2 regions of the Prescottella sp. R16 genome follow, and region 2 is predicted to be linked to the other one. Evidence: riboswitches for the same ligand, from Rfam matches in the RefSeq annotation. Region 2 holds a riboswitch; the other holds the start of a gene.
What was found. A riboswitch is a leader RNA that binds a small molecule or an ion and turns the genes downstream of it on or off. The one in region 2 is predicted to bind thiamine pyrophosphate.
Positions count from the first base shown of each region.

Region 1 (4,211 bases), 2.2 Mb from region 2:
CGTCCTCGAGGCGCTTCGCGAGGACGGGGTCGTCGGTGGTGTAGGGCAGCACGACGAACCCGTCGTCCACCAACTGTTCTGCGGCGCTGACCAGTTCGATGGCGTCGGGCAGCAGGGTGCGCTCGTCGGCGATGACCTCGAGTTTCACCCAGTCGGTTTCGAGGGCCTCGCGGCCGAGTTGCGCGGTGAGCACGGCCTCGGCGGCGCCGCGGCAGCCCGCGGTGTTGGGCAGCGGTGCGATGTCGAGGCGGCGCAGCAGGTCGATCACGCCGGTACCACCGGCCGCGTCGATGCGGCGCATCGCGACGGTGGTCAGTTCGGTACCGGACGCGACGAGCGCTTCCTCGAGGACCGCGAGGTTCGCGGCGCCACCGGTGCCCATGATCAGTCGGGAGCCGAACACCCGTCCGGCGATCGTCAACTTGTCCATGTCAGCCACCCTGCACCGCCGTGAGGATCTCGATTTCCCAACCGCGGCCGACGTTCTCGTTCCAGCGTCCACGCGGGAACACCGCCCCGTCGACGGCGACGGCGATACCGCGCTGCGGCAGGTCCAGTTTCTCCAGCAGATCCGTCACGGTCAGCGGACCGTCGAATTCCCGGTCCTCGCCGTTGACGGTGATCCCGATCAGCTCACTCATTCCAACCTCGCTCATGCCATCATCACACGTGAAAAACGTTCGGGGGAAGCAGCTTCCGCCTCCTGCAGAGGCGCGCCGTCCAGGATCGCGACCACCGCGTCGGCGGTCAGCGGTGTCATGAGGACACCGTTGCGGCCGTGCCCGGTCGCGAGGACCACCCGATCGGACGCCCGGCCGACGATCGGCAGGTTGTCCGGGCTCATCGGCCGCAGACCGGCTTTCGCCTCGTACAGCTCGTACTCACCGATCGCGGGCATCAGCGCCTCGGCGTCGGCGATGAGGTCGCGCACCCCGGCGACCGTGACCTGGGTGTCGTAGCCGTGTTCGTATTGTGTTGCGCCGACGACGATTCCGTCGGCCCGTGGCACGAGGTACGACGGCCGCCCGTGCACAGTACCGCGGATGGTGCGGCTCGGTGCGGGGGTGACGCCGGGGCGGGCACGCAGCCGCAGGATCTCCCCCTTGACGGGGCGCACCGGTAGTCCCGGCCACAGCTGCGCGGCGTGCGATCCGGCGGCGAGTACCACCTGGTCGGTGGTGAGCTCGTCGAGGTCGGTGACCGAACGTTCGACCAGTTCGACGCCCGCTTCGACGGCCGCGGTCCGCAGCGCCTGCACGAGCAGCCGGTTGTCGACGGCCTGTTCGGTGGGGGCGTGCAGCGCCAGCCGGATGCCCCGTCCCAGCGACGGTTCGAGTTCCCGGATCTGCGCCCGGTTCAGCACCGCCAGCTCGTGGCCCTGCGCAGCCGCGAATTCGGCGATCGTGTGCAGGTCGGCGGCGTCGGCGGCGTCGAGTGCGACGGTCAGCGAATCGTCGGACGTGAACAGCCGTACGCCGGCGATGCGTTCGAGTTCGCCGCCGAAGTCGGGCCACCGCTGCAGCGACGCCGCCCCGAACGCGAGCGCGGCCTCCTCACCGGGCCAGCCCTCGGACAGGGGGGCGAGCATGCCGCCGGCCACCCACGACGCGCCCGAACCGATTGCGGGGTCGTACAGGGTCACCGTCCACCCACGGCCCGCAGCCCGCCACGCGACGGACAGGCCGACGACACCGCCGCCGACGACGGAAAGGGTTCGAGTCACTGTTTCCACCTCACTCCCTGCGCCGGCATGATCCGGATCAGGTATGACGGTCGGGACCGGCAGGTCCCCTCTCAGCCCCGCGCACCGATATCTGCGCTCCTGGGACTCCCGTGTTGATTCGTCCGCGGTAAAGACTACCGTTCGACGTGTGGAAGCCTCCGACACACACTTCACCCCGCGGGAACGCCTCTCCGGCGCTCGCCTGTACCTGTGCACCGATGCCCGCCGCGACACCGGCGACCTGGCGCAGTTCGTCGACGCCGCCCTCGCCGGCGGTGTCGACATCGTCCAGCTCCGGGACAAGGGGTCGGCGGGCGAACGCGAGTTCGGCCCGCTCGACGTGAAGGAAGAGCTGGCGGCGCTCGCGGTGATCGGGGCGGCGACCCGTCGGCACGGTGCGCTGCTCGCGGTCAACGACCGCGCCGACATCGCGCTCGCGGCGGGCGCCGACGTCCTGCATCTGGGGCAGAACGATCTGCCGGTGCACTATGCGCGGCGAATCGTCGGCCCCGACGTGGTGATCGGCCGGTCCACCAACAATCGGGCGCAGGCGAGCCTGGCGGCGATCGAGGACGACGTCGACTACTTCTGCACCGGCCCGGTGTGGGCGACGCCCACCAAGCCGGGGCGGACGGCGTCGGGCCTGGACCTGGTGCGCAGCACCGCCGACGCGGAGCCGACCCGGCCGTGGTTCGCAATCGGCGGCGTCGACGAGGAGCGGCTGCCGGAGGTACTGGCGGCGGGCGCGTCCCGCATCGTCGTGGTGCGGGCGATCACCGCCGCGGACGATCCGGAGGCCGCCGCGCGGGCGCTGTCGGACGCCCTGCGCGGCTGACCTTCGGGTCAGCAGTCTCCGGTGATGCCCTTGTCGACGGCCTTCTCGATGAGGTCGCGGCTCTCGGCGGGCATGTCCTCCCACGTCGCGGTGGAGGGGTCGAGGGTCGGCTGGCCGACGGCCTCGGCCTGCTGGTTGTAGGCGGCCACCCACACGCCCGAGTTGGACTTGAGTTCGCCGAGGAACTCGTCGCCCTTCGCGGCCCGGTCGAAGGACTCGCCCGCGGTCTCCGCCTGCTGCTCCGACACGTCGAGGTAGGTCAGGACCTGCGTGCACATGGCCGAGACGGCGGTGTCGAGGAGGTCGTCGCCGGTCGATTCGGCGGCGGCGGGCCGGTCGGCGGACGTGGTGGCGGGGTCGGCGGCCTCCTCGCTGTTGCTGCATCCGGTGAGGACGAGCACGGCGGCGGGGACGACGGCGATCAGGTGGCGCATCTTCATGCCGGACATGGTGACAGGCCGTCCGAGTCAGGCGTCCGACGGGTACCTACCGACCGGTGTTCTCCCCCGGAAGGCGATCGCGGCGGTCCCGATCAGGATCGCGACGTAGAGCAGCGGGTAGACGTTGACGAAGATCTTGGTGAACGTCCACCACGGGGGGTACAGGAACAGGCCCACCACGACGACGTGCTCGTCCCACCGGTAGGGCCAGGCTCCGGCGGCGAGGTAGACGACGAGCGCCGCCGCCCACCAGCGGGGATTGTTCGCGGCGCGGTGCACGATCCACACCAGCAGCGGTACCAGCCACACCCAGTGGTGGCTCCACGAGAACGGTGACACGGCGGCCGCGGTGAGGCCGGCGAGAGTCACCGCGAGGAGTCGTTCCCCGCGGGCGTGCAGCCGCACCACGATCCACATGCTGACGGCGACGACGACGGCCGAGCACACCAGCCACAGCAGCACGGGGGCGTCCCGGCCCAGCACGTGGGCGATGGCTCCGCGGATCGACTGGTTCGACGGGTGCGTGTCCGGGGCGATGCGGGTGGATTCGAAGAACGTCTTCGTCCAGTACTGGCGGGAATCGTCCGGCAGCAGCAGCCAGCTCACCCCGACCGTCGCCGCGATCGTGACGACGGCGACGGCGGCGGCCCGCCATCGACGCAGGACGAGGTAGTAGAGGACGAAGTAGGCGGGCGTCAGTTTGATGCCGGCGGCGATACCGATTCCGACGCCCTTGAGCCGGCTGTGGTCGCCGCGGGAGACGTCCCACAGCACGAGCGCCAACAGCACCAGGTTGATCTGCCCGTAGAACAGGGTGGTGCGGACGGGTTCGAGGAACGTGCACGCGAGTGCCAGCAGCCCGGAGGTGGCCACCGTCGCCCCGGTGACCCGTTCACCGAGCATCCGCCGGCACGCCACCACGATCACGGCCAGCAGCGCCAGGTTCGCGGCCATCCAGATGTACTTGTCCGAGTCGAGGGGCAGCAACCCGAACGGCAGGAACACCAGCGTCGAGAACGGGGTGTACGTGTAGAGCAGGCCGTAGACGACGGGCTGGGTGTACAGCGGCAGATCCGCCATGACGTGCCGGGCACCGTCGCGGTAGACGTCCAGATCGGTGCCGCCGGCGAAGATTCCGATCTGCGGTGCCCACGGCGACACGGTCGTGAACACGAGCACCACCGACACGATCGCCCACAGGGCGAGGACGACG
Region 1 is NZ_CP130943.1:3,828,782-3,832,992, forward strand. It holds gene Q5696_RS17985 (thiazole synthase) at 1-430, opposite strand, end outside; gene thiS (sulfur carrier protein ThiS) at 432-656, opposite strand; gene thiO (glycine oxidase ThiO) at 653-1,732, opposite strand; TPP riboswitch at 1,721-1,845, opposite strand; gene thiE (thiamine phosphate synthase) at 1,872-2,558, shown strand; gene Q5696_RS18005 (hypothetical protein) at 2,567-2,998, opposite strand; gene Q5696_RS18010 (glycosyltransferase 87 family protein) at 3,026-4,211, opposite strand, start outside.
Region 1: another riboswitch for thiamine pyrophosphate. It lies ahead of thiO (glycine oxidase ThiO); the one in region 2 lies ahead of Q5696_RS07050 (TenA family protein).

Region 2 (4,211 bases):
CGGCATGTGGGCGCACGTCGGGGCGGTCGCGGTGCCGGTATCCGCCGTCTCGAGTCCGGCGACGACGGCGAACAGGGTGCTCTTGCCGCAGCCGCTCGGCCCGATCACCGACACGAATTCGCCGGGCCGGACGGTCAGGTCGATGCCGTCGAGCACGCGGCGCGGGCCGAACGACTTGGTGACGGACGACAGGGCGACGATCGGCTCAGTCATGGCGGTGTCCTCCGGAGGTGTGACGGATCCAGGGCGCCACGACCCGCTCGATCGCGAACGTGCACAGGTACAGCGCGACGCTGATCGCCGCGGTCACGAGCACGGCCGCCAGCACGAGGTCGGTGCGGAACGAGTTCTTCTGCACGCTCATGTAGATGCCGAGCCCGGCGGTGGCACCGACGTATTCGGCGAACACCGCGCCGACGACGGCGTACGTGATGCCGATGCGCAGCGCGGTGAAGAACCGGGGGAGTGCCGACGGCAGCCGCACCAACCGGAACTGCTGCCACCGGGACGCGCCCATGCTGCGCAGCAGTGCGCCGGCGTCCCGGTCGGTGGACGCGAAGCCCTCGATCAGCCCGATCGCCATCGGGAAGAACGTCACGAGTGCGATCACGAGGATCTTCGGCAGCACCCCGAAACCGAACCAGATGATCATCAGTGGTGCGATCGCGATGATCGGCAGTGTCTGCGAGACCACGAACAGCGGCACGAGGGCCCGCCGCAGCCACGGGGAGAAGTCGACGAGGATCGCGAGCGCCCAGGCCACCACGAGCGACACCGCGAACCCGAGCAGCGTCACCTGCAGCGTCGCCCACGCGTGGACGGCGATGTCGTCACGGTGCGACCAGCCCTGACCGAGCACCCGGGCCGGTGAGGGCAGCACCTGCGGGCGGATCCCGCTGACGCTCACATAGATCTGCCACGCGGCGACCAGCAGCGCCGCGACGACGGCCGCGGGGAGCAGTCGGCGCGCGGTGCTACGCGAGGTACTCATCGGTGAAGTACGTCGACCAGTCCGGTTCGACGGTCAGCGGCGCGCCGTCCGGGCCGGCGAGCAGGCCGTGTCGGAACAGGAATCCGGAGTAGCCGGCCCACTGGTCGAGCCTCTGGGTACCGACCCGTCCGTCCGCGTCCAGCATGTAGTCGGCGGCGAGCATCCGCTGGCTCTCGCGGACGAGGGCCTCGTCGGTGAAGACACCCGGGTTGGCGTCGATGAGGGCCTGCGCGCCGCGATCGGGATCGTCGGCGGCCGTCTGATAGCCCCGTTGCAGCGCCTGCACGAATGCGCGGGCCTGCTCGGGATGCTCGGCGAGCCACTTCTCGTTGCCGTTGACGACGATCGCGTATGCGTCCGGGAAACCGAAGTCGGTGTAGTGGAAGTAGCGCATCGGGGTGCCGCGGTGCTCGGCCTCGATGCCCTCCCACGCGAAGTACGACACCGTGAAGTCGGCCTGCCCGCCGTACACCGCCTCGTACGCCGACGTGCCGAGCACGACCGTGTCGAAATCGCCTGTGCCGCCGTCGTTCCGGATCACCTGACGCAGCGTCTCCCGCTCGCCCGGATCGCCGAACCCGGCGTAGGTCCTGCCGTCGAGATCCTTCGGGCTCGCGAGGTCGGCCCGATCGGCCTTGACGCCGATGCCAGTGGCCCAGTGCTGCATCGGCGCGAGCACCGACACGGTCTGCGCGCCGGCGGCCCGGGCGAACGTCGCCGAGTCCTGGAAGCTGATCCCGAACTCGGCGTTGCCGGCGTCGACGAGGGTGTCGGGGGCGGTGTTGTTGTACGGCAGCACCTGCACGTCCAGGCCGGCGTCCGCGAACCAGCCCTCCTGCAACGCCACGAACAGACCGGTGTGGTTGGTGTTCGGCGTCCAGTCCAGGGCGAACCGGATCGTGTCGTCGGACTCGCCCGACGCCGTGCACCCGGTGAGAACACCCACCGCCGCCACCACGATCGCCGACGTCGCCAGGGCGCGGCGCAGCCGCGACATCGCGCTCACGACGCGGGCCACGGCTGCGGGTGCAGCGCGGTGTCCCAGAACAGGAACTCGTAGCGGGCCGCGTTCACGAAGGCGCGGATCATCGCGTCGCGCTGCTCACCGGTGGCGGCGTCGGCGGCCGCGTCCACCAACCGTCGTGCGGTGTCGACGGATTCGTGGAATGCCGGGTCGTCGTACGTGGTGACCCACTGCGCGTACGGGTGCGACGGATCGGCAGCGAGCACGTCGTGTGCGCTCGCGGCGAGACGTCGTCCGACGACGGCGTAGATCCAGAAGCACGGCAGCACCGCGGCCGCCCCCACCGGGTACGGTTCGGTGGCCGCGGTCGCCGTCAGATACGACACGTATCCGAGGCAGGCCGATGAATGTTGCAGTGTCTCAGTGCTTTCCGGGAGAAGTCCGCCGGAGAGCAGGTTCTCGTGCAGCTCCGATTCGACGACGGCGGCCGTCGCCGCCGACGTCGCCCAGAACGCCGAGGTCTGCGGGTCCGGGGACTTGGCGGCGAGCAGCGCGAGCGCCTTCGCGTACTCGGCGAGATACAGCGAGTCCTGCTCGATGTAGGTGCGGAACACGTCGAGCGGCAGCGTGCCGTCACCGAGCCGCCGCAGGAACTCCATGTCGTCGATCTCGGCCCGCAGGGACGCAGTGCGCTCCCACAGCAGATCGGTGAAGCGTCCGCCGTCGGCGGATGCAGGGGTGGATACAGATATGTCGTGGACAGGCGTCGTCATCGCCGTGACATCCCTTCGTCAGCATTACCTGAGCAGGTTCTCCGGGTGTGATCTCAGCCCCGCTCTGTGCGGAGCACCCCGTGTCGGTGAACGAGCCGACCATAGCACCGCCGGATTGGTACGTTGGCAGACGGCAGCCCAGGGGGCCGGTGGGCACCCGGAAGGTCAGGAGGTCGGGCCGTGGAACCAGTGGACGTACTCGACGCCGGCCGCTCCGAGCGGCCCGGCACGGTCGTCGCCGACACGACGTACGGCCCGGTTCGCGGGCACGGTGACGGCGCCGTCGTCGCCTGGAAGGGCATCCCGTACGCCGCGCCTCCGGTCGGCGACCTGCGGTTCCGCAGCCCACGGCCGCCGGAGCCGTGGAGCGACGTCCTCGACTGCGCGGTGTTCGGGGCGATGGCGCCGCAGGGACACGACACGTCGGTACCGCTCGATCCGTCGATGCGGATCGACGAGGACTGCCTGACCGTCAACGTGTGGGCACCGCCCCCGGACGGTGAGCCGCGTCCGGTGATGGTGTGGATCCACGGCGGCGCGTACTGCCTGGGCTCGTCGGCGCAGGCCGTCTACGACGGTCGCCTGCTCGTCGAACGCGGCGACATCGTGCTCGTGACGTTCAACTACCGGCTCGGGGCACTGGGTTTCCTGGATCTGTCGTCGCTGTCGACGGCGAACCGGACATTCGAGTCGAATCTCGGGTTGCGGGACCAGATCGCGGTCCTGGAGTGGGTACGCGACAACATCGCGGCATTCGGCGGCGACCCGGGTGCGGTGACACTGTTCGGGGAGTCGTCGGGCGGCGGATCGATCACGACGCTGATGACGGTGCCGCGGGCCGAGGGCCTGTTCCATCGGGCCATCGTGCAGAGCCCGCCCGCGACGTCGGTGTACGGCGCCGAGCGGGCTGCGACCGTCGCCCGCCGCTATCTGGAACTGCTGGACCTGCCGGCCGAGGGGGCCGGGGACCTGATCGGTATGCCGGTCGACGACCTGGTGAAGGCTGGGGACCTGCTCGTCGACGAGATCCCCACCCGGGTGCCGGGCACGCTCGCGATGGCGCCCGTCGTGGATCGTGATCTGGTGCCGCACTACCCGGTGGCGGCATTCCAGAAGGGGCTCTCGCACCGGATTCCGCTCATCATCGGCTCCAACAAGGACGAGGCGTCGATCTTCAAGTTCATGCGCTCGCCGCTGCTGCCGGTCAGTTCGGAGGCCGTGCAGCAGATGTTCACGGGGCTGGCCGAGGACAACCCGGATCTGTCGCCGGAGCGGCTCGCCGAGATCGCCGCCGCCTACCCGGATGCGACGAAATCCCGTGGGGTACTGGCGCTGTCGCGGGACGCGGCGTTCCGGATGCCGGTGCTGTGGGTGGCCGACGCGCACAGCCGGCACTCCCCGACGTGGATGTACCGGTTCGACCACGCCACCCCGATGCTCAAGGCGGCGCGGGTCGGGGCGGGGCACGCCACCGAATTGCCCT
Region 2 is NZ_CP130943.1:1,487,083-1,491,293, forward strand. It holds gene Q5696_RS07035 (ABC transporter ATP-binding protein) at 1-213, opposite strand, end outside; gene Q5696_RS07040 (ABC transporter permease) at 206-991, opposite strand; gene Q5696_RS07045 (ABC transporter substrate-binding protein) at 975-1,988, opposite strand; gene Q5696_RS07050 (TenA family protein) at 1,994-2,728, opposite strand; TPP riboswitch at 2,722-2,819, opposite strand; gene Q5696_RS07055 (carboxylesterase/lipase family protein) at 2,918-4,211, shown strand, end outside.